4 regions of the Mesorhizobium sp. WSM4809 genome follow, and region 2 is predicted to be linked to each of the others. Evidence: riboswitches for the same ligand, from Rfam matches in the RefSeq annotation. Region 2 holds a riboswitch; each other region holds the start of a gene.

Region 1 (7,305 bases), on a different contig from region 2:
CGATGCGGTCGGCGTATTGGCCTTGTCGGACGACAAGATTGCCTCTGAAAGAGTGGGAGGACGCCAAATGGAGGAAGTTTGCCAGCCGATGATGACACTGGTCAGGCGCCTAAAGGCGGCGGCTCATCTTGATCGACTTCGAATCCTGGGGCTTTGCGCGCATGCGGACCTGACCGTCTGCGAGCTAGCAGAAGTTCTGAGTCTGTCTCGCGAGCACGTGGTCGCACACGTCCGCCAGCTCGCCAGAGCCGGCTTTCTTCTCGGCAACGAACAGCGCCCCTGGCCTTCGTACCACCTCGAAGCAGGAGGCTCGGACGGCGGCTTGGTTCAATTGTTGGTTGATCTCCTGCCCCACGGCGATGGCCATCACAGACAAGACCTACAGCGCCTGGTGGCGATACAGGGCGCGCGGTCCAAGGTGGCCGCCTGCTTGTCCTGAAACTTAGTCTCAATGGAGCGCGAAGCTGATATGAACAATTCGACTGGCGGCGCGATCGCGGAGCTTGACACTTGCGAGTGGCCTCACCTGGCTGTCGCAGATTCTCGCGTTCACGAGCTGCTTTTAAGACAGGAGCGCCAGGAGCGGACGACCCTCAAACTTATCGCCTCGGAGAACTTCGCGTCCTCCGCGGTGCTGGAAGCGACCGGGTCTATTTTCACCAACAAGTATGCCGAGGGATATCCCGGCGCGCGCTACTACGCCGGAAACGAGATTGTCGATGAGCTTGAAAACCTCGCCATAGAGCGATTGAAGGCGCTGTTCGGCTGTGAACACGCCAACGTGCAGCCTTATTCCGGCTCGCCGGCCAATCAGGCTGTCTGTCGAGCGCTGTTGTGTCCGAGAGACAAGATGATGGGCTTGACCCTCCCCGGCGGGGGGCATCTGACGCACGGTTGGGCCGTGAATTTCTCCGGCACTGACTACCAGCGAGTTCCGTACGGGCTGCACGAAAAGACGCAGCAGATTGACCATGACCGCTTGCGCGAGACGGCCAAACGGGAACGACCGAAGCTCATTTGGGTCGGCGGAACTGCTTATCCGCGTATCTTTGACTATGAGGCAATGGCCGACATTGCTTCGGAGGTGAACGCCTATCTGGTGGCCGACATCGCCCACATCAGCGGCCTCGTTGTCGCAGGAGTGCATCCAAACCCTGTTGGCCGTTGCGATGTTGTCACCAGCACCTCTCACAAATCGCTCCGCGGCCCTCGCGGTGGCTTCATCTTGTCAAGGAATGAAGACCGCTATCAGGCGCTCTACCATTCCAAGAGCAAACACAATCTGGCCAAACGCATAGACCGTGCCGTGTTCCCTCTCCTCCAGGGCGGACCGCACATGAATACGATTGCCGCGCTAGCTGTCGCTCTGCACGAAGCAGGCAATGCATCCTTCCGTGTGTACGGTCAGCACATCGTCAACAATGCCAAGGCTCTGGCCCAGGCCCTTCTGGAGCGAGGTTATGAACTCGTCACGGGGGGCACTGACAATCACATGCTGATCCTTGATCTTAGGGACCGGCCGCTGTCTGGGAAAGACTATGCCGAGCGCTTGTCGCAAGCAGGGATCATTACGAACTTCAACATGGTGCCGGGCGACCGGCGCCATCCCGCGCTCACCAGCGGCATACGCTTAGGCACGCCAGCAGTGACGTCTGTGGGCATGGGCGAGGCGGAAATGGTGCAGATTGCCGCTTTCATCGACCTGGTTTGCCGCCAGCCCGATGATTCGGACGTGCATGCCACAGTACGCAGAGACGTTGCCGATTTCTGCGCTGCGTTCGACGTGCCTGGCATCTCCGACAGGTAAGACGGCCGGATCAACTGTCACATCAATTCCAACGTTTGAAGCGAGGACATTCCATGACCAGACAATTCGTGTTCTCTTCCGAATCGGTCGGCGCGGGACATCCCGACAAGATGGCCGACAATATCTCAGATGGCGTGCTTGATGCGATCCTTCGCAAGGATCCTAAGGCCCGAGTTGCTTGTGAAGCGTTGGTGAAGTCAGGGATGGTCGTTCTGGCTGGCGAGATCACCAGCCACGCGCAGATCGATTACAGCCAAGTTGCCCGCGATATCATTTTGGACATTGGATATGACGACGATGCGATCGGCTTTGACGGCCGGCGTTGCGCCGTGATTTTGGCCTTGACCGAGCAGTCGCCCGACATCAGCCAGGGCGTCGACGAGGGACGAGGGCAGGATCTCGATCAGGGAGCAGGGGATCAGGGCCTCATGTTCGGGTACGCGTGCAACGAGACCGAAACATTGATGCCCTTGCCAATCCAACTTGCTCACGATTTGACAAAAAAACAGGCAGAGGTGCGCCAAACCGGACGCCTTGGCTGGCTTCGCCCGGACGTTAAATCTCAAGTCTCCGTCCGCTATGAGGGTTTGCGCCCGGTAGCGCTTGATACCATAGTCTTGTCGACGCAGCATGACGAGGAGGTCTCACAAGCCACGGTGCGCGAAGGCGTCATTGAGGAGATTATAAGGCCGGTCTTGCCTCAGGATCTCGATACGACGGGGATAAGATTCCTGGTGAATCCAACAGGCCGGTTCGTGGTCGGTGGGCCGCGCGGCGATTGCGGGCTTACCGGACGCAAGATCATCGTCGATTCCTACGGCGGGATGGGGCGTCACGGCGGTGGCGCCTTTTCGGGCAAGGACCCGTCGAAGGTTGATCGATCGGCCGCCTATGCGGCGCGGCACGTCGCAAAAAACGTCGTTGCCAGCGGCCTTGCGGAGGTGTGCGAGGTTCAGCTTGCTTACGCGATCGGTGTCGCCGCGCCGGTCTCTGTCCTCGTCAATACATTCGGAACCGCAAAGATTGATGAAAAGAGGATCGAGCGCGCCGTCCTTGAGCTTTTCGATCTCCGGCCGAAAGGCATCATCAAGGCGCTTGATCTCTTACGGCCGATTTACCGCAAGACCGCGACATACGGACACTTCGGCCGCGAAGAGCCGGAGTTCAGCTGGGAAAAGACGGACAGAGCTGACGAGCTGTTGCGTGAGGCAGGACCGGCAGCCGCGTGAGGCGCCGGTATTGGACGCGTCGGCATAGAGCGACCGATTCCACACTCGTAAGAAACACCCGCTAAGGCGTGGCAAGAAGCCGGCTCGGGTTTTTGGCGGAGATTTTGATGCCGGATCATGACGTGCTTTGCATCGGCAATGCCATTGTCGACATCATCGCCCAGTGCGACGAGGAATTCCTCGAGACCAACGGCATCATCAAGGGCGCGATGAACCTCATCGACACTAAGCGCGCCGAACTGCTCTACAGCCGCATGGGCCCAGCGATCGAGGCGTCCGGCGGCAGCGCCGGCAACACGGCGGCCGGCGTTGCCTCCTTCGGGGGCCGCGCCGCCTTCTTCGGCAAGGTCTCCAACGACGCGCTGGGTGAGATCTATGCGCATGACATCCATGCCCAGGGCGTCGCCTTCGACACCAAGCCGCTTCAGGGCGAGCCGCAGACGGCACGCTCGATGATCTTCGTCACCCCCGACGGCGAGCGCTCGATGAACACCTATCTCGGCGCTTGCGTCGAGCTCGGGCCGGAGGATGTCGAGGCCGACAAGGCGTCGGGCGCCAAGGTCACCTATTTCGAGGGTTATTTGTGGGATCCGCCGCGGGCCAAGGAGGCGATCCGGCAGACGGCCAAGCTGGCGCACGCGGCGGGCCGCGAAGTGTCGATGACCTTGTCGGATTCGTTTTGCGTCGACCGCTACCGCGACGAGTTCCTCGACCTGATGCGCTCGGGCACCGTCGACATCGTCTTCGCCAACAGCCATGAGATCAAGTCGCTCTACCAGACCTCGTCCTTCGACCAGGCGCTCGCCCAGATCCGCAAGGACTGCAAGATCGCAGCCGTGACGCGCTCGGAAAAAGGCTCGGTCATCGTGCGCGGCGACGAGACCGTGGTCATCCAAGCGACGGCCATAAAGGAGCTGGTCGACACGACGGGCGCCGGCGATCTCTATGCCGCCGGCTTCCTGCACGGCTACACGCAAGGCCGTGACCTGCAGACCTGCGGCGACCTTGGCTCGCTGGCCGCCGGATTGGTGATCCAGCAGATCGGCCCGAGGCCCCGGCAGAATCTGCGCCGCGAGGCTGAGCAGGCGGGGCTGTTGTAGGGCAGCATCTCGGCCACGTATTGCCCACCTTCCGTTGTGCAGGCTGTCCAGACAAGCGCGTGTAAATCGAACGTACCAGTCCGAGAAGCATGCCGGTTTTTCTCAAAATTCCTGATTGTTGAGGCTCAGGAACGTTGTCGCACTTCGGGCCAGTACTGCCGCCCGATGATGAATGGCCAACACGCGCCCTTTGACGAAGTCGTTTTGAGACGGGATCGTACAAGAGGCAGATTGCCCGAGGGGCGAGCCACAGTCTGCACACACCGGAAAGTCGCTCAGAAGGCTCAGCTCTACGGGGACATGGAAACAAGCCGCAAGCGAACAATCCACATAAACACATAAACATTTCTTTATACGGCATTGACAAGAAAGTGGGCTGCACCGCAAGGCGCTGCCGTAGCGGAGCTAAGTGGGAAGCCGGTGCAATGCTGGCGCTGCCCCTGCTGTAAGCGGCGAGCCAAACCCATCAATGTCACTGGGGCGAACTGCCCCGGGAAGACGGGGCAGAGGCTGTGACCCGCAAGACCTGCCACGGCTAACAACGTCCACGGGCGGGGTGTCTGGTGGCCGCGGCAGCTCGGCGTTGATGCCGGCCTGCTAGCGCCTTCCTTTTCCCCGCCCCACCATCGGGGTATGGAATGAATGTCTCCCAGCAAGTTCCCATAGCAACGCTTGGCGTGCCGCGTATCGGTCGCCGGCGAGAACTGAAATTCGCGCTCGAAAGCTACTGGTCCGGAAAATCTTCTGCTGCCAACCTTCTGGCGACGGCGAAGGCGTTGCGTGCCGCCAGCTGGAGCGAACAGCACGACCGCGGCGTGTCGAAAATTCCGTCGAACGATTTCTCACTGTATGACCATGTGCTCGACACCGCAGCAATGGTCGGCGCCGTCCCAGCTCGTTACGGCTGGACGGGCGGCGAGGTCCCGCTCGACATCTACTTCGCGATGGCGCGCGGGACGCAGGGCGACACCGCGGGTTGCGGACCGGCCAGGGCCCAAGCCTTGTCCGAAGGCAGGGAGGCCGTAACAGGCGGGCTGAAGGCTTCTGATGAGGCGGCCGCCGCGCGCGCAATGTCGACAAAGGCCATAATCCGCTCGTCCGCGGGCGCGTCAGCAGCATTGACGGCGCCATGAAGCAACGAAAGAGCGCATTTGCCAAGCGCTCGAGAGTCCAGGCTGACACGCTCGCCCTGCCGCTGTTCCCGACGACGACCATCGGGTCCTTCCCGCAGACGCCCGAGGTGCGCAGGGCACGCTCCGCTCATGCGAAGGGTCGGCTGAGCTATATCGACTACCTTGACCTTCCTGAAGAAAGAGACTGAGGGCGCCGTTCGTTGGCAGGAGGAGATCGGGCTCGACGTGCTGGTACATGGCGAGTTCGAACGCAACGATATGGTGCAGCATTTCGGCGAGCAGTTGTCCGGCCTCGCCTTCACCCAGCATGGCTGGGTGCAAAGTTACGGCTCCCGGCTCGTGCGCCCTCCCATTATCTTCGGCGACGTATCGCGGCCCAATCCGATGACGGTTCTCTGGTGGCAATTTGCCCAGTCGCTGACGAAAAAGCCGGTGAAGGGCATGCTCACTGGCCCAGTGACGATTCTTAACTGGGTTTTGTGCGCGACGACGTACCCCGCGCCGAGGTCTGCCGCCAGATCGCACTCGCCATCCGCGATGAAGTGGCCGACCTCGAGAAAGCTGGCGCAAGGGTGATCCAGATCGATGAGGCCGCGTTTCGCGAAGGCTTGCCCCTGCGAAAGTCCGATTGGAAACATTATCTCGGCTGGGCTGTCGAATGCTTCCGGCTCGCCTCGACGGGTGTAGAGGACGCGACCCAAATTCACACCCACATGTGCTATTCGGAGTTCAATGAGATCATCGACTCGATCGCTGAACTGAACGCCGACGTGATTTCAATCGAGACGTCGCGCTCCAAAATGGAACTGCTGGAGGCCTTCACCAAGTCGAAACATCCGAACGAAATCGGTCCCGGCGTCTACGACATTCACTCGCCACGTGTCCCCGAGATCGGCGAGATTTTGCATCTCGCCCAACTTGCTCGCGAGCGACTGTCGGACGGCCAACTGTGGGTGAATCCGGACTGCGGCCTCAAAACAAGGAAATGGGAAGAGGTCCGCCCTGCCCTCATCAACATGGTCGCCGCAGCCTGCGCGCTGCGGGAGGAAGTGCAGTCGCAGGCCGCTGAGCCACTGTAACCGTCAAATATGTGACCAGCGGGCCTCGCGGATAATTTAAGATGGAAAGGACGGCATCGAAAAGCCGCGAAGAGGTCGGTCGACGCTTGCGAGTCCAACCTTGTCGTCCAGCCGAAGGCCGCTGGACGGCTGAGCGGCGGGGCAGGATTTGGGACGCCGATTCTGGTCCGAGGACGGATGATTTCGACCACGAAATAGAGGAAGGCGGTTTTGTCCGTGAGCTTCTGCCTCTCACACAGCCAGCGGTCAACAGACACTTCACCGAGGGCGAACGATGCCCCCCGTGCACCGGCACTATCGAGATATCGGCGGCGAGGTCGACCCATCAAGAGCGTCGGTGTCGATTGACTGCGTCGCATGTGTCGGACGACAAAATAGCCATACCGCTCAGCCGCAAGCTGCGACCATTCCTCATCGCTTGAATTGAAGCCGGCTGCATCTGGCACGGCGTGTGCTCCGCTCCTGCTGAAGTTCGCTGGGACAGAGCTTTTCACGCGCGCACGGCTCGCGGTGGTGTGTTGCTTCGACACAAACGCCCCCGTGGACATTACGATCGGTCCAAGAAACACAGCTGCTCCCCGAGCCTATCTTTCGTCATGCAGGCTACCCGAGCAGTCGGGAGGAGTGGAACCAACCAAGTTGTAAGGAGCACCTGTATGTCTAACATGATGAAGGCGCTGGTGAAGGCCAAGGCCGAACCGGGCGTCTGGATGGAAGAGGTGCCGGTGCCGGAGATCGGCCCCAACGACGTGCTGATCAAGATCAAGAAGACGGCGATCTGCGGCACCGACGTGCACATCTACAATTGGGACCAGTGGGCGCAAAAGACGGTGCCGGTGCCGATGGTGACGGGCCATGAATTCGTCGGCACCGTTGCCGATTTCGGCGCAGCGGTCACCGAATACAAGGTCGGCCAGCGTGTATCGGGCGAAGGCCACATCGTCTGCGGCCATTGCC
Region 2 (7,305 bases):
CGCCATGGCGATCGGCAGGCGCGCCATGAAGCCGGCGGCCGCAAAGCCCTTGGCGCCGGGGGCACGAAAGATTTCCGCGTAGGGATTTTGCATCGGTTGGTTCCTCGACAAAGGACGATTGGGCAATTACATACGGAGCGTATGATTATTAAATAGAGCATACGCCGCGTATGTCAATTGGCATACGTTGCGTATGTGAATAGGGCCAGAAGCCATGCACAGACCCCGCAAGGAGATGATCGCCGAGACGCGCGCAAAGCTTATCGCGGCGGCCCGTCATGCCTTCGGCACAACAGGCTATGCAGAAGCCTCGATGGATGATTTCACCGCTTCGGCCGGGCTGACGCGCGGCGCGCTCTATCATCATTTCGGCGACAAGAAGGGGCTGCTGCAGGCGGTCATAGCCCAGATTGACGGCGAGATGGCGGCGCGCATCAATGAGGTCGCGTCGAGAGCACCGACCCGCTGGCAACATTTCGTGGACGAGTGCTCGACCTATATCGAGATGGCGCTGGAGCCGGAAATCCAGCGCATCATGTTCCGCGATGGCCCGGCCGTGCTGGGGGATCCAGCGCAATGGCCGAATGCCAGTGCGTGCATCGCTTCAATGACCGACCATCTGACCGCGCTGCAGGAGGAGGAGGTCGTTGTCTCCAGCCTCGACCCCGAGACCGCCTCGCGACTGATCATCGGAGCGAGCAGCCAGGCGGCGCAACGGATCGCCAATTCGAACGACCCCGAAGCGACGTCGAAGAAGGTGGTGACGGCGTTCAAGCAACTGCTCGAAGGCCTGCTCAGGAAGCCGGATCCGGAGTCGAATTGAAGTTCCCACCGGAGCTTTCGTGCCGGCATCTGTTCCCGATAGGAATTTTTTCTTGACTTCGTGCCCTCAGCTAAGGTACATATTCGTCCATGGTGCCGATTCGCGCCAGTGACCCGCCGCACAGGCGGGTTTTTCGTTTGATGCTCCGTCAGCCAACGCGCCGGCGAAAGGCTACGAAAGAAAACCGTCAGCCCGAATTCGTCGCCCTTCGTCAGGGGCCGGCAATTGACAATCGCCGGGTTGAGTCCATCCTCTTCCACCATCTCTGAGGCGGAGATTCGGGGCACATGTGGGATTTTGAGATCGGCCGGTCGGTGTCCATCATGATGCGGACCTGGCCGTTCATCGTCTTTCGCATGATCGTCTATTTCGGCATCACGCTGGCCTACATCATGGCGACCGGCACCGGTGCCTCGGTCGGCTATGGCGTCGGCCATATCTCCACCGATCCCGACGGGCCCATGTCCTTTGCCCTGTGGGGCGGCGTGGTCGGGTTTGGCATCGTCTCGATCGCGGTCTACTGGATCCGCGAATACATCCTCTATGTCGTCAAGGCCGGCCACATCGCCGTCATGGTTCATCTGATCGACGGCCGCGACATTCCCGGCGGTCAGGACCAGATCGCCTATGCCAGGGATATCGTGACCCAGCGTTTCGCCGAGGCCAACATCCTTTTCGTCGTCGACCAACTCGTCAAGGGCGCCATCCGCGCCATCACCGGACTGCTCGGCGGCATCGCCGCCTTCCTGCCGATACCGGGCCTGAGCGGCCTGGTCTCCTTCATCAACACGGTGATCCGCCTGTCGCTGACCTATGTCGACGAGATCATCCTCGGCTACAACATCCGCATCAATTCAGCCTCGCCCTTCGAGACGGCGCGCCAGGGCGTCGTGCTCTATGCCCAGAACGGCAAGGTCATGGTCAAGAACGCCGTCTGGCTGGCGGTCATCATGTGGGGCGTGTCGTTCATCATCTTTCTGATGATGCTGGCGCCTGCCGGCGCGATTCTGTTCCTGATGCCTGGCCAGCTCGCCGGCTGGGCTTTTGTGCTCGCCATCGTCTTCGCCTGGGCATTCAAGGCGGCGTTCATTGAACCCTTCGCCATCGCCTGCCTGATGCAGGTCTATTTCAAGACCATCGCGGGCCAGGTGCCGGATCCGGCCTGGGACGCCCGGCTGGCCGAGGCGTCGTCGAAGTTCAGGGAGCTCAAGGACAAGGCGCTCGCCTCCTTCGGCGGTTCGCGCTGGGCTACGGCCGGCGCCACACCCTGATCGGCCGGGCGGGTGATGTCTGGTGAGGCAGAAACGGTGTTGAGGCGCGCCACGGCGGATTTGAGCTGTGTCTCGCCTTGCCCGGAAAAGGTCTCGCTCATGATCAACTCCGGCAGCGGCAGCCGCCGTCCCCAGCCATGCGTTTCAAGGTCCGGTTTGGGAGCGAACTCGGAAACACGGCCGACGCAGAGATAGGCGATCGGCGTTACGTGGTCCGGAATGGCCAACAGCCGCTTTAGCGCCTGCGCTTCGATGATGCTGACCCAGCCTACACCGACGCCCTCGGCACGCGCGGCCAGCCAGAAATTCTGCACCGCGCAGACGGTGCTGTAGAGATCCATCTCCGGATTGTGCCAGCGTCCCAGCGGCGAACCCTTCGAGCGCTGCCTATCGCAGGTGATGCAGATGTTGAGCGCGCTTTCGCAGATGCCTTCCAGCTTGAGCTTGCGGTACAGCGCCTGTTTTTCCGCCTCGATCGCCGGCAGCTCCTGTTCGCGCGCGGCCAGGAACAGGTCGCGCACCTCCGCCCGTCGCTCGATGTCACGAATGACGATGAAATTCCATGGCTGCATGAAGCCGACCGATGGCGCGTGATGGGCAGCAAGCAGCAGCCGCGCCAGCACGTCGTCATCGATCGCGGTGGGCAGGAAATGGCTGCGCACGTCGCGCCGCGTGAACATGGCGCGATAGACCGCATCGCGCGCATCCTGGTCAAATCCATCGTCAATGGCAGCGGTCATGTGTTCCGGCATCGCTTGTCCCCTTGCGATTGCAGATTCAAAACTGTCAGAGCGTAGTTTGTGCGTCCAAGTAGACGCACGTCGCTCTGATGTCGTCCGCCTGACCATGCGGATGACAATGCCTGCCAGGCCGGTCTTCTGGCTTGGGATCAACCCGCGTCCGGTGCCTTCCCGTCATCGACAGTGGCATTTACCGGCGCGGTCCCCCTCACAGCGTTGGGCACGCCACGGAATTCAACCGTGTTCCCGATTCTCCCGCTTCCGGCGGGCACCAGGCAGTACCAGGGACCTTACGCCGAAGCGCCGGCGAGGCCAATGCCTGCGGCGACGCGAATGGACGCAGTCGATTTTCCCCAGCGATCAAGCAGCAATGCATGGCCATAGCGGCGCCGGGGCACTAGATAGGGAGCATGACCACCCGTCTCTACACCCATCCGATCTTCCTCGAGCATCTCACGCCGCCCGGACATCCCGAGCGGCCCGACCGCTTGCGTGCCATCGAGCGCGTGCTCGATGAGGAAGCCTTTGCCGGGCTCGATCGTATCCAGGCGCCGGAAGGCGACGAGGCCACCATCCTCTACGCGCATCCCGCCGATTTCGTCGCCCGCGTGCGCGCCGCCATTCCCGACGAGGGGATTGCCCGCATCGATGCCGACACCACTGCCAGTCCGAAGAGCTGGCAAGCGGCGATCACCGCGATCGGCGCCGCCAACGCCGCCGTCGATGACGTCTTTTCGGGCCGCGCCGACAACGTCTTCGTCGCCGCCCGGCCGCCCGGCCATCATGCCGAAAAGAGCACCGCCATGGGCTTCTGCCTGTTCAACACGGCGGCGATCGCGGCGCGCTATGCGCAGAAGAAACACGGTGTCGAGCGCGTTGCCATCGTCGACTGGGACGTGCATCACGGCAATGGCACGCAGGACATTTTCTGGGACGATCCGTCGGTGCTCTATTGCTCGACACACCAGATGCCGCTTTATCCCGGCACCGGAGCGAAGAACGAAACGGGCGCCGGCAACATCGTCAACGCGCCGCTGGCGCCGCAGACTGGCAGCGAGGTGTTTCGCGATGCCTTCCTGTCGCGCGTCCTGCCCGCGCTCGACAATTTCGCGCCCGACCTGATTATCATTTCGGCGGGGTTCGACGCGCACCACCGCGATCCGCTGGCCGAGATCAATCTGACCGAGGATGATTTCGACTGGGCGACCGGCCAGCTGATGCAGCGCGCGGCACGCCACAGCGGCAACCGGCTCGTCAGCCTGCTCGAGGGCGGCTACGATCTGCAGGGATTGGCATTTTCGGTCGCCGCCCATGTCGGGCGACTGATGAAAGGATGAATGATGGCCGATGAGACCAACGAAGACGTCAAGGCGATGAGCTTCGAGCAGGCACTCGATGCGCTGGAGAAGATCGTCGATGATCTGGAGCGTGGCGACGTGCCGCTCGACCAGTCGATCAGGATCTATGAACGTGGCGAGGCGCTGAAGGCGCATTGCGACCGGCTGCTGAAGGCCGCCGAGGACAAGGTCGAGAAGATCAGGCTGTCGCGCGACGGCAAGCCGGTCGGAACGGAGCCGCTCGACGCGGATTGAGGCCCGGTCCGAACATAGGCTCGCCTCACCGGTTTTTGGACATGATCATGATCGAGGATATAACTCGTCCCGATTGAAACAGCTCAAGGACAAGAGGAGATACGGAAGCGATGTGCAGAAACATCAAGACCCTGTTCAATTTTGATCCGCCGGCAACCAATGACGAGGTGCGCGACGCGGCCCTTCAGTTCGTCCGCAAGCTGAGCGGAACGACGCGACCCTCGAAGCAGAACCAGCACGCCTTCGACCATGCCGTCGAAGCCATCGCGGCCTCGGCGCGCGAACTGCTCGATTCCCTGGAAACCCATCAGCATCCGCGTAATCGCGAAGAGGTGGCGGCCAAGCTGCGGGCAAAGGCGGCGATCCGCTTTGCCTGATGCGGCCAGGCGGCCTTCGACCACCGACAAGGAGAGTCCATGAGCTTCTTCCCCGGGAAAGACCCTGAGGTGGGCGATGCCTTAGCCAGCGACCAGATCGAATTGATGGTCATCCCGAACGCCAAGGACATCGGCGGTTTTCAGGTGCGCCGTGCTCTGCCGACGGCAAAAAGGCGGCTGGTCGGGCCGTTCATCTTCTTCGACCGCATGGGTCCCGCGATCCTGCGCGCCGGCCAGGCGCTGGACGTCCGTCCGCATCCGCATATCGGCCTGTCGACGGTCACCTATCTGTTCGACGGCAAGATCCGGCACCGCGATTCACTCGGCACCGAAATGGTCATTCAGCCCGGCGACGTGAATTTGATGACCGCCGGCCGCGGCATCGTCCATTCGGAGCGTACGCCGGAGGAACTGCGTGGCGCGCCGATGTCGGTATCCGGCCTGCAGACATGGCTGGCGCTGCCGGACGACAAGGAAGAGGTGGCACCGGTTTTCGAGAACACAGGAGCGCTCAGGCTTCCCGAGATCGATGCCGAAGGCGTCAACGGGCGCCTCATCATCGGCGATTTCCAGGGGTTGCGGTCGCCGGTCAGGGCTGACTCGGAGACGCTCTACGCCGACCTGCGCCTGGCGCCCGGCGCCAGCGTGAACATCCCGGCCGATGCGGAAGAACGAGCTATCTACACGCTGGAAGGCGAGGTCTCGATATCAGGTGACGTCTTTCCGGCGGAACGGCTGCTGGTGTTCCGTCCCGGTGACGAGATCGTCGTATCGTCGCAGACCGGTGCACATTTCATGCTGTTTGGCGGCGCCTCGCTCGGTTCGAAGCGTTACATCTGGTGGAATTTCGTCTCATCGTCGAAGGAACGCATCGAACAGGCCAAGCAAGAATGGAAGACGGGCCGCTTCGACATCGTTCCAGGAGACGAGGAAGAATTCATCCCGCTGCCGGAAAGCTGATGCCTGTCACCCAAAGTGGCAGAACGAAATGCATAGACAAAAGACTAGGGCCTGATCCGCGTCACTGACACGCATTTACTTTCGCCGGCCGGCGGCCTATTCGCCCATCAACCGAAAGCCCGAGCACCGTGAACGCAACGCCGCATACGCCGCTTCTCGACAAGGTCCGCATCCCGGCCGACCTGCGCACGCTTGCCGAAAGCGAACTGCCACAATTGGCGTCCGAGCTTCGCGCCGAGCTGGTCGACGCCGTGTCCCGCACGGGTGGTCATCTGGGCGCCGGGCTTGGCGTGGTCGAGCTGACAGTGGCGCTGCACTATGTCTTCAACACCCCGGACGACCGGCTGATCTGGGATGTCGGCCACCAGGCCTATCCGCACAAGATCCTGACCGGCCGCCGCGACCGTATCCGCACGCTGCGCCAGGAAGGCGGCCTGTCCGGCTTCACCCGCCGCGCCGAGAGCGAGTACGATCCCTTCGGCGCCGCCCACTCCTCGACATCGATATCGGCCGGCCTCGGAATGGCCGCCGCCCGCGATCTCTCCGGCGGCCGCAACAACGTCATTGCCGTCATCGGCGACGGCGCCATGTCTGCCGGCATGGCCTATGAGGCGATGAACAATGCCGGTGCGCTCGATGCACGGCTGATCGTCATTCTCAACGACAACGACATGTCGATCGCGCCGCCGACCGGCGCGATGAGCGCCTATCTGGCGCGGCTGGCCTCCGGCAAGGCCTATATCGGCCTGCGCGATTTCGGCAAGAAACTGACGTCCTATCTCGGCAAGCGCGCGGATCGTGCGATCACAAGGGCGGTCGAGCATGCACGCGGGTACGTCACCGGCGGCACGCTGTTCGAGGAACTCGGCTTCTATCACATCGGCCCGATAGACGGCCACAATCTGGAGCATCTGATCCCGGTCCTGAAAAATGTCCGCGACAATGGCGAAGGCCCGGTGCTCATCCATGTCGTCACCCAGAAGGGCAAGGGCTATGCGCCGGCCGAAGCCGCCGCCGACAAATATCACGGCGTCAACAAGTTCGACGTCATTACCGGCGCGCAGGCCAAGGCGCCGGCCAACGCGCCTGCCTACACCAAGGTGTTCGCCGAAAGCCTGGTTCAGGAGGGCCGTGAGGACGACCGCATCGTCGCCATCACCGCCGCCATGCCGAGCGGCACCGGCCTCGATTTGTTCGGCGAAGCGTTTCCATCGCGGATCTTCGATGTCGGCATTGCCGAACAGCACGCGGTGACCTTTGCCGCCGGCCTTGCCACCGAAGGTTACAAGCCATTCGCGGCGATCTATTCGACCTTCCTGCAGCGCGCATACGACCAGGTCGTCCACGACGTCGCCATTCAGAAATTGCCGGTGCGGTTTCCCATCGACCGCGCCGGCTTCGTCGGCGCCGATGGCGCGACCCATTGCGGCGCTTTCGACACCACCTTCCTGGCGACACTGCCGGGTTTCGTCGTCATGGCGGCGGCCGACGAGGCGGAGCTGCGCCACATGGTGCGCACCGCGGCGAGCTATGATGAGGGTC
Region 3 (7,305 bases), on a different contig from region 2:
CGTTCATGCGGGCGGCAGAGCCGATCTTCCGCAGATATGGCGGCAGGCCGCATTGGGGCAAGATGCACAGCCTGAAAGCGGCGGATCTGAAAAAGCTCTATCCGCGCTGGGACGACGCCATGGCGGTGCGCCGCGACGTCGATCCGCAAAACCGCTTCGTCTCGCCCTATATGGCCGGCTTGTTCGGCATCGAATGATGACCACCTATTTTTCCACCCTCTCGGATGCGCTGAAGGAAGCCGGCATCTTCCAACCCTGCCTGCTGCTCGATCGCGACCGGCTGGACAGCAACATTGCCCTGGTGAAGGGGAGAGTGGATCCCGGCCTGGCCGTGCGGCTGGTCGACAAATCGCTCGCCTGCATGCCGCTGCTTGCGTATATTGCCAAGGCGCTTGGCAGTGAGCGCTTCATGACCTTCCACCCGCCGATCAGCGAGGCGGTGCTGAAGGCGTTCCCGGATGCCGATCTGCTCTACGGCAAGCCGATGCCGATCGGCGCGGCAAGGGCGGCGCTGGTGAAAGCCGATACCGACTGGTCGCGTGTCTGCTGGCTGATCGACAGCGAGGAGAGACTGGCGGAATATGGCGCCCTCGCTGGCGAACTCGGCATCGGCCTGCGCATCGCTTTCGAGATCGATGTCGGGCTGCATCGCGGCGGTTTTGCTGATCCCGCAGCCTTGTCGAAGGCGTTGAGCGCGTTGCCGGCCCGGCTGCATTGCGAAGGCGTCATGGCCTACGAGGCGCATGCGCCGCTCATCCCCGGCCTTTTCGGCGGACCGGCAAAGGCATTGACCAAGGCGTCGGCGCAGGCTGCGGCATTCGTCGCCTGTCTCGGCGCCGACCAGCGCCGCATCCTGAATATCGGCGGCAGCAAGACCGCGCTGCTTCATCATGGCGGCGCGGCCAATGAGGTCTCGATGGGCTCGGCCTTTGTGCTGCCCAGCGATTTCGATACGCCCGGTCTCGACGGCTTCCAGCCGGCGGCCTTCATCGCCGCCCCGATCCTGAAAATGGTCGAGCCGATGCTGCCCGGCCCGCCGGCCGTCACCCGCCTGCTGCAGGCGCTCGGCCGGTTCCCGCGCAAGGGTTGCTACCTCTATGGCGGCAAGTGGATGGCCGAGCCGGTCTTCCCAGAAGGCATGAAGGCAAACGGGCTGCTCGGCCTGTCCTCCAACCAGCAATTCATGGGCTTGCCCGCCGACGCGACCGCAAAGCCCGGCGACTACGCGTTTCTAAGGCCGACGCAGAGTGAAGCCGTGCTGCAGCAGTTCGGGTCGATCGCGGTGTTTTCCGGCGGCCGGATCGCCGATCGCTGGCCGGCGTTGCCGATGGCCTGACCGACTACGCCTTCACCGGTATCCAGATCTCCAGCCCGCCCTTGCCGCTGCGCGGGTCGAATTCGGGGCCGTAGCGTTCGAATTCCGGCGCGTCCGCGATCTCATGCCCGGAGGCCGGCAGCCATTTGTTCCAGATCGTATTGACCGTCCGGCGGATGGTCGAGATGTGTTCGCGGTGGGCAAAGACCGCATATTTCTGCGCCGGCACCCGCACCCGGTAGAAGTCCCTGGGCAGGTCGGAGAAGTCAGACACTTCGACGCCGGCGATGTAGTCGAAATTGCCGGCATCGTCGCCGTTGACGCAGACGCCATAGGCGACGTCGCCGGTCTCGCCCGGAATGTTGCCGATATAGGGGCCGAAGCGCTGCCACTGCATCGGGATGGCGGCGCTGGTTTCGCAGCTGTAGCGTTCGCCGAGGCCGGCGATCAGGAACGGCCGGCTGGTCTCGAAACGCGGCGGTTCGAGATTGGTGAGGAGGGACTGGTCCATCAGGATCGGCTCCACGAGGTCGAGCTTGTCGAGTGTGCCCTGCGCGCGCACCAGTTCCGGCGTGGTGCCGAACTGATCGCGGAAGGCGCGGGTGAACGCCTCATGCGAGTTGTAGCCGGCGTCGAGCGCGACGGCGAGGATGTCGGGCGCCCCGCCCGCCAGCTTGCGCGCCGCCTCGGTCAGCCGGCGTGAGCGCATGTAGCCCATCACCGACCGGCCGGTGGCGGCGCCGAAGGCGCGCGTCACATGAAAACGCGACACGCCGCTGCTTTGCGCGACATCATCAAGCGAGATCGCCTCCGGCAGATGGCTTTCGACGAACCACAGCGCTTTCTCGGTCGGGTCCATTTTCTCCTCGCATTGGCCGGATCATCCTGCCGTTTCCTGGCACGGCCAGTTTGATCGAAATTGCGCATCCCGTGCAATCTGCCCCGACGCCGGTCGCCATCCGGCCAACCGCCCCATGAGCTTTCGCTTGACAGCGACCGGCGTCATCTCTTAGGTATGTTATATTATTACATAAAGAGAGCATGCGATGCCTGTTTCCGTTAGCTGGCCCACCACTCCGTCCGAGAAATCCATTGCGAAGCGATCGGCGCAAATCTACGCTGAAGCGGTGATGGTCCCCGAGTCGAAAGGCGAGGGGTGAAAAGGGAACGCGGTGAGGCCTGCTCAGGTCGAGACCGTGGCTGCCCCCGCAACTGTAAGCGGCGAGCAAAATCCGTGAATGCCACTGGCCGGCAAGGCTGGGAAGGCTGGATGGCGCAACGACCCGTGAGCCAGGAGACCTGCCATCACTGAGTTGACCGGACGGGGTGTGCCGGGAGGAAACGCGAATCCCGGTCTTGTCGGCCGGTTCGCCAGCTTCCTTCCGTCGCCAGTTTTGGAAAGTGACGGAAAGTTGGACGGCTCCATCCATCGCATCGTCGTATATACGCTTTGCCGTCCCGGCAAGCCGGCGGGCAGCAGCCGATGACCGTAGCGCTTCTCGAAGCCCGTGACCTCTGCGTCACGGCGAATGGGCGGGATCTGGTTCAGGCGGTCAGCTTCTCGGTGGCCGCCGGCGATCGCCTTGCCATCATCGGTCCCAACGGCGCCGGCAAGACGACGCTGCTGCGCATGCTGTCGGGCATGCTGCGGCCGAGCTCCGGCGAGGTGAAGCTCGGCGGGCGCCGCCTGGACAGGATTTCAGCCGCCGAACGGGCGCTGCACATTGCCGTGGTCGGCCAGACCGACCAGCCCGATCCGCGGCTGGCGGTGATCGACTATGTCGAGCTTGGCCGGGTTCCGCACGCCGGGCTGCGGCGCAGGAGCGAGGAGCGCGAGATCGTCGTCGATGCACTGCGCCGGACCGGCCTGCTGCCGCTATTTGGCCGCACCATCGGCTCGCTGTCGGGCGGCGAGCGCCAGCGCGCCCAACTTGCGCGCGCCATCGCCCAGCAGCCAAAAATCCTGTTCCTCGACGAGCCGACCAACCATCTCGACCCGCGTGCCCGCGGCGAACTGCTCGACCTCGTGGCAGGCTTCGAGATGACGGTGATCGCGGTGCTGCACGATCTGGCGCTGGTGGCACCGTTCGCCACCAGGGTGGCGGTGATGAACCATGCCCGTCTGCAAGCGCTCGCCGCACCGCGCGAAGCGCTGACCCAAAAGCTGATCCGCGAGATTTTCGGCATCGATGTGCTGCGTCTGCGCCATCCGACCGAAGACCGCGAACTGACGGTGTTCGATGTGCCGAACCGTGCCGCGCCGCCGACGTGATTGAAGCCATTTCGTAGTCGACCCAATCCCATCCACAAGGAGCAAACCCGTGAAACGCCTGGCCTTTTCGCTTGTCTTCTCGCTGCTGGCCTCGACAGCCCTGGCCTTCCCGGTCACGGTCGACAGCTGCGGCAAGCCGCTGACCTTCGATGCGCCGCCGAAGCGCGCCGTCATCCAGGATCTCAACATGGCCGAGATGGCTTTCGCGCTGAAACTGCAGCCGTCGATCGTCGGCCTGACCGGCATCACCGGATGGTACAAGGTGGGTCCCGAATTCAAGGCCGAGCAGGGTTCGATCCCGGAACTGGCGCCGAAATATCCGACGCTCGAAAACCTCGTCGCGGTCGAGCCGGATTTCTTCTTCGCCGGCTGGTATTATGGCATGAAGCCGGGCGGCGAGGTGACACCCGATACGCTTGCCCCGCACGGCATCAAGACGCTGGTGCTGACGGAAAGCTGCGTGCATCTCGACAAGAGCCGTCCAGCCGCCTCGATGGACCTGCTCTATGGCGACGTCGAAAAGCTGGGCAAGATCTTCGGCAAGGAGGCCGAGGCGGAGAAGCTTGTTGCCGGCTGGAAGACGCGGCTCGCCGACATCACCGCCAAGGTCGGCAACGGCAAGGCAACGCGAGTGTTTCTCTATGATTCCGGCGAGGACAAGCCCTTCACCGCAGGCAAGTTCGCCATCCCCAGCGCCATGATATCAGCCGCCGGCGGCGACAACATCATGGCCGACATGGACACCAGCTGGGGCAACACGGACTGGGAAACGGTGGCGTCGCGCAATCCGCAATTCCTCATCCTGCTCGATTACCAGGACGGCGGCGGCTACAGGAAACTGCTTGATTTCCTGAAGTCCCACCCGGCGATGAAAGAAACGGACGCGGTCAAGAACGAGCGCTTCGTCGCCCTGCGCTATGCCGAGCTGACGCCCGGACCCGCCAATATCGAAGCGATCGACAAAATCGCCAAGGCCATGCATCCGGAAGCGTTTTGATGCCTGTCGCCCAAAAGTGCGCAGCGGTTTTGGGGCAACGACATGCATGAGCAAAAGATCCTGGAAGTGCGTCGCACGCGTCCTGACAGACACGACGCATTTCCAGGTTTGCGCCATCCGGCATTCGCGCTGGCCATGCTGGTAGGGGCGGCGGCGATCGCCGCTCTTGCTTTGCTGTCGATCGCCTATGGCTCGACGTTGATCCCGTTGGCCGACGTCGTTGCCTCGCTTGGCCGTGCGATTGGCTTCAGCGGGCACGACGTGGCCGGGCCGGTAGGCAAGATCGTCGTCGACCTGCGGCTGCCGCGCACGGTCCTGGCCATCTGCGTCGGGGCCGGTCTCGGCGTCGTCGGTGCGCTGCTGCAGACGGTGACCCGCAACGACCTTGCCGATCCGTTCCTGTTCGGCCTGTCGTCGGGCGCCGCCGCCGGTGCCGTTTCCGTCATCACCGTTTTCGGAGACAGTTTCGGCATCTGGACATTGCCGGTCGCGGCCTTCACCGGCGGCATATTGGCTGCCGGTGTCGTCCTGCTGCTGGTTGCGCGGGTGAGGGGGCAAGGCCCGGAGCGGCTGATCCTTGCCGGCCTTGCCGTGTCCTTCATGTTCACCGCCTTGACCAACTATCTTGTCTTTGCCGGCGATCAGCGCGCCGCCCACTCCGTGCTGTTCTGGACCATGGGTGGGCTCGGCCTGGCGCGCTGGGATAATATCTGGCTGGGCGCGCTGGGTGCGGGCACCATTCTGGCTTACGCGCTATGGAACCACCGCCGGCTCGATGCCTTCCTGGCCGGCGAAAACGCCGCCGAAAGCCTGGGCGTGCCGGTGGCGCGGATGCGCCGGATGACCTTTCTCGTCGCCGCCTTCTCGACGGCGATCCTGGTCTCGGTCGCCGGCGTCATCGGCTTCGTCGGGCTGATGATCCCGCATCTGTCGCGGCCGCTGGCGGGTCCCTTGCATCTGCGCCTGGTTGCCAGCTGTGCCGTCTTCGGCGCGGTGCTGTTGCTGGCCAGCGATCTTCTGGCCCGAACGCTGCTGCCGCCGCAGGAACTGCCGATCGGCATCATCACCAGCTCGGTCGGCGCGTTCTTCGTCGTCACCATGCTCATCCGCAACCGGCTGTGAGTGCGGTGGGCAACTGGGCGCCGGATCACACCGTCCAGAAATAGCGCACGAGGTGAAAGAACACCGGGGCAGCGAAGACCAGGCTGTCGGTGCGGTCCATCATGCCGCCATGGCCTTCGATCAGATGGCCCCAGTCCTTGACGCCCTGGTCGCGCTTGATGGCCGAGGCGACCAACCCGCCAAGAAATCCCATCGAGCAGGCGACGAAGGCCACGCCCGCTGCCTGTAGCGGCGAAAAGGGCGTGACGAATGACAACAACGCGCCCAGCAGGCTCGCCGACACCAGTCCGCCGATCGGGCCTTCCCAGGTTTTCGACGGCGAGACGTTCGGCGAAAAACGGTGTTTTCCAAAGAGCTTGCCGAAGATGGCGAACATGCCGCATTTGTGCACCAACGCTCGGGCAGGGTAAAAAGTTTAGGCTTGAAATAAATTTGGTCTGGTGCAACTCTCAATCGTCAGTCGAGAGCGTGGGAGGTCTCGCTGTGCCAAATGCCGGTCGCATATTCGATCGCGCCGGGTGCTGCCGCATATGCGGATGACCAGCCCGGCGTCGGCGCAAAGCCTCCCGGCAAGTTGCGTATTCAAACACACGCACGGCGACAAGACCGTGGCAACGAGCATCTAGGGGACAGCCGCAGAATGCTTGGACCGTCAGCGCATATCGACACTTTCACGCGCGACAACCTTCCGCCCGAGGAACAGTGGCCGAACTTCCTGCTCGATGGCTTCGACTACCCCGAATACCTTAATGCCGGTGTCGAACTGACCGACGTCTGGTCGAAAAGGGTCTGGGTGACCACACCGCGCCGATCGGCAATGGCCGGGCGCTGGCGCTTCAATCATGTCACCACAGTCGAACGCATCATCGGCATGAAACGCAGCACCGGCGGCACGTCGGGCGCTTCGTGTCTGAAGAGATGCTGGAGGTTGAACTGTTCACTGAACTCTGGAAAGTTCGCACCCGGCTCTAAAGCTATTTTATCTATATTGAAAACACTGGGAAGGAGAGAAAAATGAAGAATATCCTGGCATCCAGCATGTTCGCTTTGTCGCTGGCCACATCTGGCCTTGCCTATGCCGAACCCGTCAAGATCGGCGTCATCACCACGCTTTCGGGCGGCGGTGCGGGTCTCGGCGTCGACATGCGCGATGCCTTTACGCTGGCGATGAAACAGTCCGGCAACAAAGATGTCGAGCTGGTCATCGAAGACGATGCCCAGAAGCCCGAGATCGCGGTGCAGCTCGCCGAAAAGATGATCCAGAGCGACAAGGTCGACCTGCTCACCGGTATCATCTGGTCGAACCTGGCGATGGCGGTGGTGCCCAACGCGGTGGCGCAGGACGTCATCTATCTGTCGCCCAATGCCGGCCCGTCGGCGCTTGCCGGCGCCAAGTGCAACAAGAACTATTTCAACGTCGCCTACCAGAACGACAATTTCCATGAGGCGATGGGTCAGTACGCCAACAAGGACTACAAGAAGACCTTCATCCTCGCGCCCAACTACCCGGCTGGCAAGGATTCGCTGACCGGCTTCAAGCGCTACTACAAGGGCGAGCTGGCAGGCGAGGCCTACACCCAGATCGGCCAGGCCGACTAC
Region 4 (7,305 bases), on a different contig from region 2:
TGCTCGGCTTTCCGTTGGCGCAATCCACTTTGATTACAGCACCGGACCCTAATGCGGAAGCGTGACAGTTTAACCGCTGAACCGTTTTAAGGGCCTATGCTGCAACGCGGCGAGGGTTAGCGCAGCACTTCCAGCGAAGCAAGTCAAACCTTGTTCAAAACACCGACCTGGACGGCATATCGCGGCAAACTGGTCCGATCCGCTCCTGTTTGATTTCCTTCGCTTTTTACTCCACTTTTCTCTCCTGACATGGATGCCGCCAAAACCCTGCTAGCATGGGTTGGAATCAGCCATTCGACCCTCGGTCAAAACACTTCAAAGTGATGCCTGCATGAAGGAAAAGATCTCGCTCCCCACGGCCCGTCGCATCGCGCTTGCCGCCCAGGGGTTTCTCGATCCCCGCCCGACCGGCACGCCCGACCGCCGGCATTTTGCCCGCACCCTCTCCCGCACCGGCCTGCTGCAGATCGATTCCGTTAGCGCGGTGGTGCGCGCTCATTATATGCCACTCTATTCGCGCCTTGGCCCCTACCCGTTCTCGCTGCTCGACAATGCCGCGGTGACACGCAAGCGCACGGTTTTCGAATACTGGGCGCATGAGGCTTCCTTCCTGCCGGTGGAGACGTACCCGCTGATGCGCTGGCGCATGCAGCGCGCCGAGCGCGGCGAGGAAATGTATCTGGGGCTCGCCAAATGGGGCCGCGAACATGCCGCCTATATCGAGGAGATCTACCGCCAGGTCGCCGAGCGCGGCCCGATCGCCGCTTCCGCGCTCGAAGGCCAGAAAGGCTCGGGCGGCTGGTGGGGCTGGAGCCACGCCAAGCATGCCTTCGAATGGCTGTTCTGGGCCGGACGCATCACCACGGCGCACCGTCGCGGTTTCGAGCGCTTCTATGATCTGCCCGAGCGCGTGCTGCCGCAGGCGGTCCTCGATCTGCCGGTGCCGACGCCTGAGGACGCGCACCGCGAATTGCTGCGCATTTCCGCCCGCGCCCACGGCGTGGCGACTTCAGGCGATTTGCGCGATTATTTTCGGCTTTCGCCGGCGGACATGAAGGGCCGGCTGGAGGAGCTCGTCGAAACAGGCGAATTGCTGCCGGTGCGTGTCGAAGGCTGGGACAAGCCGGCCTATCTTCACCGGGACGCCCGCCTGCCGCGCAAAGTCGAGGCCCGCGCCCTGCTGGCGCCCTTCGATCCGGTCGTCTTCGAACGATCGCGCACCGAGCGGCTGTTCGATTTCCATTACCGCATCGAGATCTACACGCCTGCCGACAAGCGGCAATACGGCTATTATGTCCTGCCGTTCCTGCTCGGCGACAGGATCGTGGCACGCGTCGACCTCAAGGCCGACCGTCCGGCCAGCATACTGCGGGTCCATGCGGCCTATGCCGAGCCGGGTGCGCCGCCTGAAACCGCTGCAGAACTGTTCGAGGAATTGAAGCAGATGCAGGGCTGGCTTGGTCTTGAGCGCATGGAAGTGACCCCGGCCGGCGATTTGGGTCCGGCGCTGGCCGACATCGCCATGTCGTAAGCTCGCGTTGACACCGCCGCCCGCAAAAGCCTAAATCCGGGTCAGATGGTCTCTTGCCCGCAACGGCAAGAGCTAAGAGGGAATGCGGTGCGGGGCAAAATCCCAAATCCGCGGCTGTCCCCGCAACTGTAAGCGAAGAGCCAAGGCCGAAAGCCACTGGGAGTTCCCGGGAAGGCGGCTACCCAAGGCGATGACCCGCGAGCCAGGAGACCTGCCGTCTGCGACTTTAGAATCCGATCGCCCGGCGGGTTTCCGGGCAAGGAGCCCGATCTTTGGACCACGACAGCAGTTTTTCGGCTGGCACAGCGGATATTTCGTCCGGCCATGATGATGCCTTGGCCGGCGTCACCATCATCGTCTGCGCCTCCTGTCGCGATGAGACCGGCTCCGACGCTCATCCCCGCGCCGGCGAATTGCTGGCGGAGGATACGCGCCGCGCCGCATCCGGCGACGACATCCGCATCCGCAGCGTCGAATGCCTTGGCAATTGCAAGCGGCGCCTCAGCGCCGCCATCCTGCGCGACGGCTGCTGGAGCTATGTCTTTGGCGACCTGACCGAGACCAGCGGCGCCGACCTCGTCACGGGCGCCAAGCTTTTCGCCACCTCGACCGACGGTCTCATTCCCTGGCGTGGCCGCCCCGATAGCCTGAAGCGCGGCCTCGTTGCCCGCATCCCTCCCCTCGACCTGCTGAAGGACTGACCATGACTGCCCCAGATTCGTCTGCGAACCTCTCCCGCGTTCCCTGCACCGTCGTCACCGGCTTCCTCGGCGCCGGCAAGACGACGCTGGTCCGCCATCTCCTGGAAAACGCCGGCGGCAAGCGCATAGCCATCATCGTCAACGAATTCGGCGACATCGGCATCGACGGCGAGATCCTGAAGGGCTGCGGCATCGACACCTGCCCGGAGGAAAACATCGTCGAACTGGCCAATGGCTGCATCTGCTGCACCGTCGCCGATGATTTCGTCCCGGCGCTTGACAAGATCCTGTCGCTGACGCCGAGGGTCGACCACATCCTGATCGAGACTTCGGGCCTGGCGCTGCCCAAGCCGCTGGTCCAGGCCTTTCAGTGGCCGAGCGTGAAAAGCCGGGTGACTGTCGACGGCGTCATCGCCGTGGTCGACGGGCCGGCCTTGGCCGAAGGCCGCGTCGCCAACGACATGGATGCTCTGCAGGCGCAGCGCGCCGGGGACGAGACGCTCGACCACGACGACCCGGTGGAAGAACTGTTCGAGGATCAGATCGCCTGCGCCGACCTGATCATCCTGTCGAAAAGCGACCTGATGGACGCAGCCGGCACCGCCCGCGCCAACGCCATCATCAACGAACACTCCGCCCGCGCCGTGAAGATCGTGCCGACGTCGCATGGCAAGGTCGATCCCTCGGTGCTGCTCGGGCTCGGTCTGGCCGTCGAGGACGACATCGAGAACCGCAAGTCCCATCATGACGGCGCGTTCGACCACGAGCATGACGACTTCGACACCTTCATCGTCGACATTGCCTCGATCGCCAATCCGGACGAGCTGGCAAAGCGCGTCGCCACCGTCGCAGAAGAAGAGAACGTGCTGCGCGTAAAAGGCTTCGTCGAAGTCGGCGGCAAGCCGATGCGGCTCTTGCTGCAGGCCGTCGGGCCGCGCGTCAATCATTACTATGACCGCGCCTGGACCGCGCAGGACGACCGCCGCTCGCGTCTCGTCGTCATCGGCCTGAAGGGGCTGAACCGCCCGGCGATCGAGCGTATACTCGCCGGCTGATTTCGGACACGGGTCGCGATGCACATCCTCACCACGACATCCGCCTCGCTCGACGACCTCGCCGAGCCGGTCGATCTGCGGCAGACGCCGGCGGATATCGTGGCCCTGTCCTTCACCGACAGCGATCTCGCCGGACTGGCAGCCGCCTGGAAGGCCGATGCCGGCCGCCGGCCCTCGATGCGGCTGGCCGCCCTGCGTGACCTGCGCCATCCCATGTCCGTCGACCTCTGGGTCGACAGCGTCGCCCGCCACGCCAAGATCATCCTGGTGCGCATCCTCGGCGGCTACGACTGGTGGCGCTACGGCTGCGACCAGCTCGCCTCGACTGCCCGCGAACGCGGCATAAAGCTGGCACTGCTGCCCGGCGAATGCCGCGACGAGGATCTGCGCCTGATCGAAGCCTCGACGTTGCCGCGCGAAGAGTTGGACGGCCTGCTCGACTATTTCCGCGAGGGCGGCCCGGCGAATATGAGCGCGCTGGTGCGGAGATTGGCGCGGCTGGCGGGGTCGGATGCGCCTTTCGTCGAACCGGTCGCCGTGCCCAAAGCTGGCTACTACGAACCCGGCCGCGGCGTCGTCCCCCTCCCCCTCGAGGGGAGGGTCCGGCCGCAGGCCGGGGGTGGGGTCCTCTCCGAGGCGCGCCGACTCAAAGAAACGCCGCGTCCGGTCGTACCGACCCCACCCGGCCCTGCGGGCCACCCTCCCCTCGAGGGGGAGGGAAAGGTCGTGCCTATCCTGTTCTACCGCTCGATGCTGCTGGCCGCCGATGTCGCGCCAATCGACGCACTTTTTGAAGCTCTGCGACAGCGCGGCATCAACCCGGTCCCAATCTTCGTCTCCAGCCTCAAGGACCCGGCATCCCTGGCCTTCGTGGAAACAGCACTCGCCTCACTGAAACCCGCCGCCATCGTCACCGCTACCGCTTTCGCGTCCGGTGCCGAACCGGGCAATGAGACCTTGTTCGACCGCGCCGGCGTGCCGGTCTTCCAGGTCATCGTCGCCACCACCCGCCGCGACATCTGGGAGAACAACCAGCGCGGCCTGGCGCCCGCCGACCTTGCCATGCATGTCGTGCTGCCCGAGCTCGACGGCCGCATCCTGGCCGGCGCCATTTCCTTCAAGGGCGAGAGCGAGATCGATCCAGCACTTGGCCACCGCGCTTTCGCCAACCGGCCGGAACCGGATCGCGTGGCGCAAGTGGCTGACCGCATCGCGGCCTTCATCCGGTTGCGGGAGACGCCCCGGGCCAAGCGCAAGCTGGCGATCCTGATGCCGGATTATCCCAGCGCCCCCGGCCGCACCGGCTATGCCGTCGGCCTCGACGTGCCGTCCAGCGTGCTGGCCATTCTGCAGGACCTGCGGGATCAGGGCTACGGGGTTGAGGGGATTCCGGAGACGCCGCGTGAGTTGCTGGGTATGTTGGAAACGGGCGAGCACGGGCTGGCCTTCCAGGATTACATGGCCTTCTCGACCGAATTGCCGACTGCGGCAATTGCTGCAGTCGAAGCCGCTTGGGGGAAGGTGGAAGATGAGACGGGTCTGCGCGAGGCGCCCCCCTCTGTCCTGCCGGACATCTCCCCCTCAAGGGGGGAGATTGCGCTGTCATTACCGGTTTCGCCAATCTCCAATGTTGCAGGAGAGGGCGGAGCGTCAAAACTGCCAATCTCCCCCCTTGAGGGGGAGATGTCCGGCAGGACAGAGGGGGGCGCCTCGCGCCGAAGCTTCCCCTTCCGCGCCGCGACCTTCGGCAACATCACCGTAGCACTCGCCCCGGATCGCGGCCGCTCCGCCGACCGCCGCACCGACTACCACGATCCGACGCTCCCCCCACGTCATGCGCTGATCGCCTTCGGCCTGTGGCTGCGCAAGTCGCTCCGCGTCCATGCGCTGGTGCATGTCGGTGCACACGGCACGCTGGAATGGCTGCCGGGCAAAACCGTTGCTCTGTCGGAAAACTGCTTTCCCGAGATCGTCACGGGTCCCTTGCCCGTCATCTATCCCTTCATCGTCTCCAACCCAGGCGAAGCGGCGCAAGCCAAGCGCCGCATCGCCGCCGTCACCCTTGGCCATCTGCCACCGCCGCTGACCGGCGCCGGGCTTGACGAAAACCAGAACAAGCTCGAGCGGCTGGTCGACGAATATGCCCAGGCCGACGGGCTCGACCGCCGCCGCCGCGACCGTCTGGCGAAACTGATCGTCGACACCGCACAAAAGACCGGTCTCGCCTCCGACGCGGGCGTCGCCGGGACCGACGCTCCGGACGAAGCGCTGCGCCGCATCGACGCCTGGCTCTGCGACCTCAAGGATTTCGCCATCAAGGACGGGCTGCATATCTATGGCTGCGCGCCCGACGACGAGCCCGACGCCATGCGGCGACAAAGCGCTGACGCCGAGAAAGCGGCGCTGCTCGCCGCGCTCGATGGCCGCCACGTCAAGGCCGGCCCGGCCGGCGCGCCCGCGCGGGGTCGCTCGGACGTTCTGCCCACCGGCCGCAACCTGTTCACCTCGGACCCACGCACCATGCCGACGCCGACCGCCTATGATCTGGGCAAGGCAGCGGCGGAGGAAGTGGTGCGCGGCTACATGCAGTCGCATGGCGACTGGCCGCGCTCGCTGGTCATCGACCTGTGGGGCTCGGCCTCACTGCGCACCGGCGGCGAGGAGATCGCGCAAGGATTGGCTCTGATGGGCTGCCGGCCGCAATGGGATTCGGCGACCGGCCGCATCACCGGCATCGAGGTATTGCCGCCGGCCACGCTCGGAAGGCCGCGCGTCGATGTCACCTGGCGCATTTCGGGCCTGTTCCGCGACATGTTCCCGACCCAGATCGCACTGATCGATGCCGCCGCCAACGCGGTGGCCGCCCGCGACGAGGAGGACTCGGAAAACCCGCTCGCGGCCAAAACCCGTGCCGATGGCAAGCTCAGCCCGCGCATCTTCGGCACCTCACCCGGCACATACGGCGCCGGCGTCGAGGATATCTTGTCCTCCGGTAACTGGGTGGCGCGCGAAGAAATCGGCCGCGCCTATCTCGACGCCACCTCGCATGCCTATGGCGGTGCCAAGGGCGAAGGCGTATCGGTGCCCGGCGTCTTCGAAACCCGCATCGCCGAGGCCGATCTTCTCGTCCACACCGGCGACGACCCCGGCCGCGACATCCTCGAAGGCTCCGCCGAGGTCGCTTTCATCGGCGGCTTTTCGGCCGCCCTTGCGGCGCTCGGCAGGAATGCCGACGTCATCGTGCTCGACACCACGGACCCGCAAAAGCCCAAGCCGCGTTCGCTCAGTGAGGCCGTATCGCGGGTGGTGCGCGCCCGCGCCGTCAATCCACGCTTCATATCGGGACAGATGCGCCACGGCCCGCGTGGCGCCTCCGAATTTGCCGAAACCGTAGACCGCCTGGTCGGCTTCGCCGAAACCACGCACGCCATTTCGGGCACGCTGATCGAGGCAGTGCACGATGCCTATCTCGGCGATCCCATGGTCCGCGCCTTCATCCTGCGCGAGAACCCCGCCGCCGCCAAAGTCATCGCCGAGCGCTTCCTGTCGGCGCGACGGCGTGGCCTGTGGCATCCCCTGCGCAACTCCATCGACGACGATCTCACGGCCATGATTGCCGAGGCCGAGGCGCTTGGGGTGGCGGCATGAACGCCTTCTCTCGTCGCGGCGCCTGCCCGGCTTTGTCGGTGCCAATGCAAACCGGCGACGGGCTTTTGGTGCGGCTCAACCCGGTTGCTGGAGGCCCATCTTCTGGAGGCCCGACTTCTGGAGGATTGTCGCCGAAGCTTTTGATCGGGTTAGCCGAATCCGCCTTGTGGCATGGCAATGGCATCATGGAAGTCACCGCGCGCGGCAGTCTACAGATACGTGGGCTGACGACGGACAGCGCGATGCTGCTGGCGGCGGAGGTCGATGCGCTTGATATCGCGGTGCGCACCGGCGTGCCGGTGGAGACCGGCCCGCTGGCCGGCATTGATCCGCAGGAGATTGCCGATCCCCGGCCACTGGCTGAACGGAT

What was found. Region 2 has a riboswitch for cobalamin ahead of bluB (5,6-dimethylbenzimidazole synthase). Riboswitches for the same ligand answer to the same signal wherever they lie in the genome.
Region 1: linked by a shared signal. The riboswitch ahead of metE (5-methyltetrahydropteroyltriglutamate--homocysteine S-methyltransferase) and the one ahead of bluB (5,6-dimethylbenzimidazole synthase) in region 2 are both predicted to bind cobalamin.
Region 3: linked by a shared signal. The riboswitch ahead of AC0L24_RS25015 (ABC transporter ATP-binding protein) and the one ahead of bluB (5,6-dimethylbenzimidazole synthase) in region 2 are both predicted to bind cobalamin.
Region 4: linked by a shared signal. The riboswitch ahead of AC0L24_RS17875 (DUF1636 family protein) and the one ahead of bluB (5,6-dimethylbenzimidazole synthase) in region 2 are both predicted to bind cobalamin.

What each region holds. Positions count from the first base shown of each region.
Region 1 is NZ_JBVVQW010000026.1:36,140-43,444, reverse strand. It holds gene AC0L24_RS31815 (hypothetical protein) at 185-367, opposite strand; gene AC0L24_RS31810 (serine hydroxymethyltransferase) at 470-1,807, shown strand; gene metK (methionine adenosyltransferase) at 1,861-3,036, shown strand; gene AC0L24_RS31800 (adenosine kinase) at 3,144-4,136, shown strand; cobalamin riboswitch at 4,506-4,684, shown strand; partial or broken gene metE (5-methyltetrahydropteroyltriglutamate--homocysteine S-methyltransferase) at 4,799-6,348, shown strand; gene tdh (L-threonine 3-dehydrogenase) at 7,005-7,305, shown strand, end outside.
Region 2 is NZ_JBVVQW010000001.1:497,340-504,644, forward strand. It holds gene AC0L24_RS02190 (MFS transporter) at 1-93, opposite strand, end outside; gene AC0L24_RS02195 (TetR/AcrR family transcriptional regulator) at 215-823, shown strand; gene AC0L24_RS02200 (hypothetical protein) at 1,111-2,094, shown strand; partial or broken gene bluB (5,6-dimethylbenzimidazole synthase) at 2,217-2,942, opposite strand; cobalamin riboswitch at 2,946-3,125, opposite strand; gene AC0L24_RS02210 (histone deacetylase family protein) at 3,245-4,171, shown strand; gene AC0L24_RS02215 (exodeoxyribonuclease VII small subunit) at 4,175-4,426, shown strand; gene AC0L24_RS02220 (DUF2277 domain-containing protein) at 4,537-4,803, shown strand; gene AC0L24_RS02225 (pirin family protein) at 4,843-5,763, shown strand; gene dxs (1-deoxy-D-xylulose-5-phosphate synthase) at 5,892-7,305, shown strand, end outside.
Region 3 is NZ_JBVVQW010000012.1:142,509-149,813, reverse strand. It holds gene AC0L24_RS25030 (D-arabinono-1,4-lactone oxidase) at 1-197, shown strand, start outside; gene AC0L24_RS25025 (alanine racemase) at 197-1,336, shown strand; gene AC0L24_RS25020 (AraC family transcriptional regulator) at 1,341-2,174, opposite strand; cobalamin riboswitch at 2,430-2,636, shown strand; gene AC0L24_RS25015 (ABC transporter ATP-binding protein) at 2,799-3,587, shown strand; gene AC0L24_RS25010 (ABC transporter substrate-binding protein) at 3,637-4,584, shown strand; gene AC0L24_RS25005 (FecCD family ABC transporter permease) at 4,720-5,706, shown strand; partial or broken gene AC0L24_RS25000 (phosphatidate cytidylyltransferase) at 5,732-6,073, opposite strand; partial or broken gene AC0L24_RS24995 (2-aminobenzoate-CoA ligase) at 6,347-6,531, shown strand; partial or broken gene AC0L24_RS24990 (tryptophan 2,3-dioxygenase family protein) at 6,533-6,678, shown strand; gene AC0L24_RS24985 (ABC transporter substrate-binding protein) at 6,721-7,305, shown strand, end outside.
Region 4 is NZ_JBVVQW010000006.1:267,392-274,696, forward strand. It holds gene AC0L24_RS17865 (NADH-quinone oxidoreductase subunit A) at 1-1, opposite strand, end outside; gene AC0L24_RS17870 (winged helix-turn-helix domain-containing protein) at 332-1,531, shown strand; cobalamin riboswitch at 1,561-1,764, shown strand; gene AC0L24_RS17875 (DUF1636 family protein) at 1,804-2,232, shown strand; gene cobW (cobalamin biosynthesis protein CobW) at 2,235-3,287, shown strand; gene AC0L24_RS17885 (cobaltochelatase subunit CobN) at 3,306-6,935, shown strand; gene cobG (precorrin-3B synthase) at 6,932-7,305, shown strand, end outside.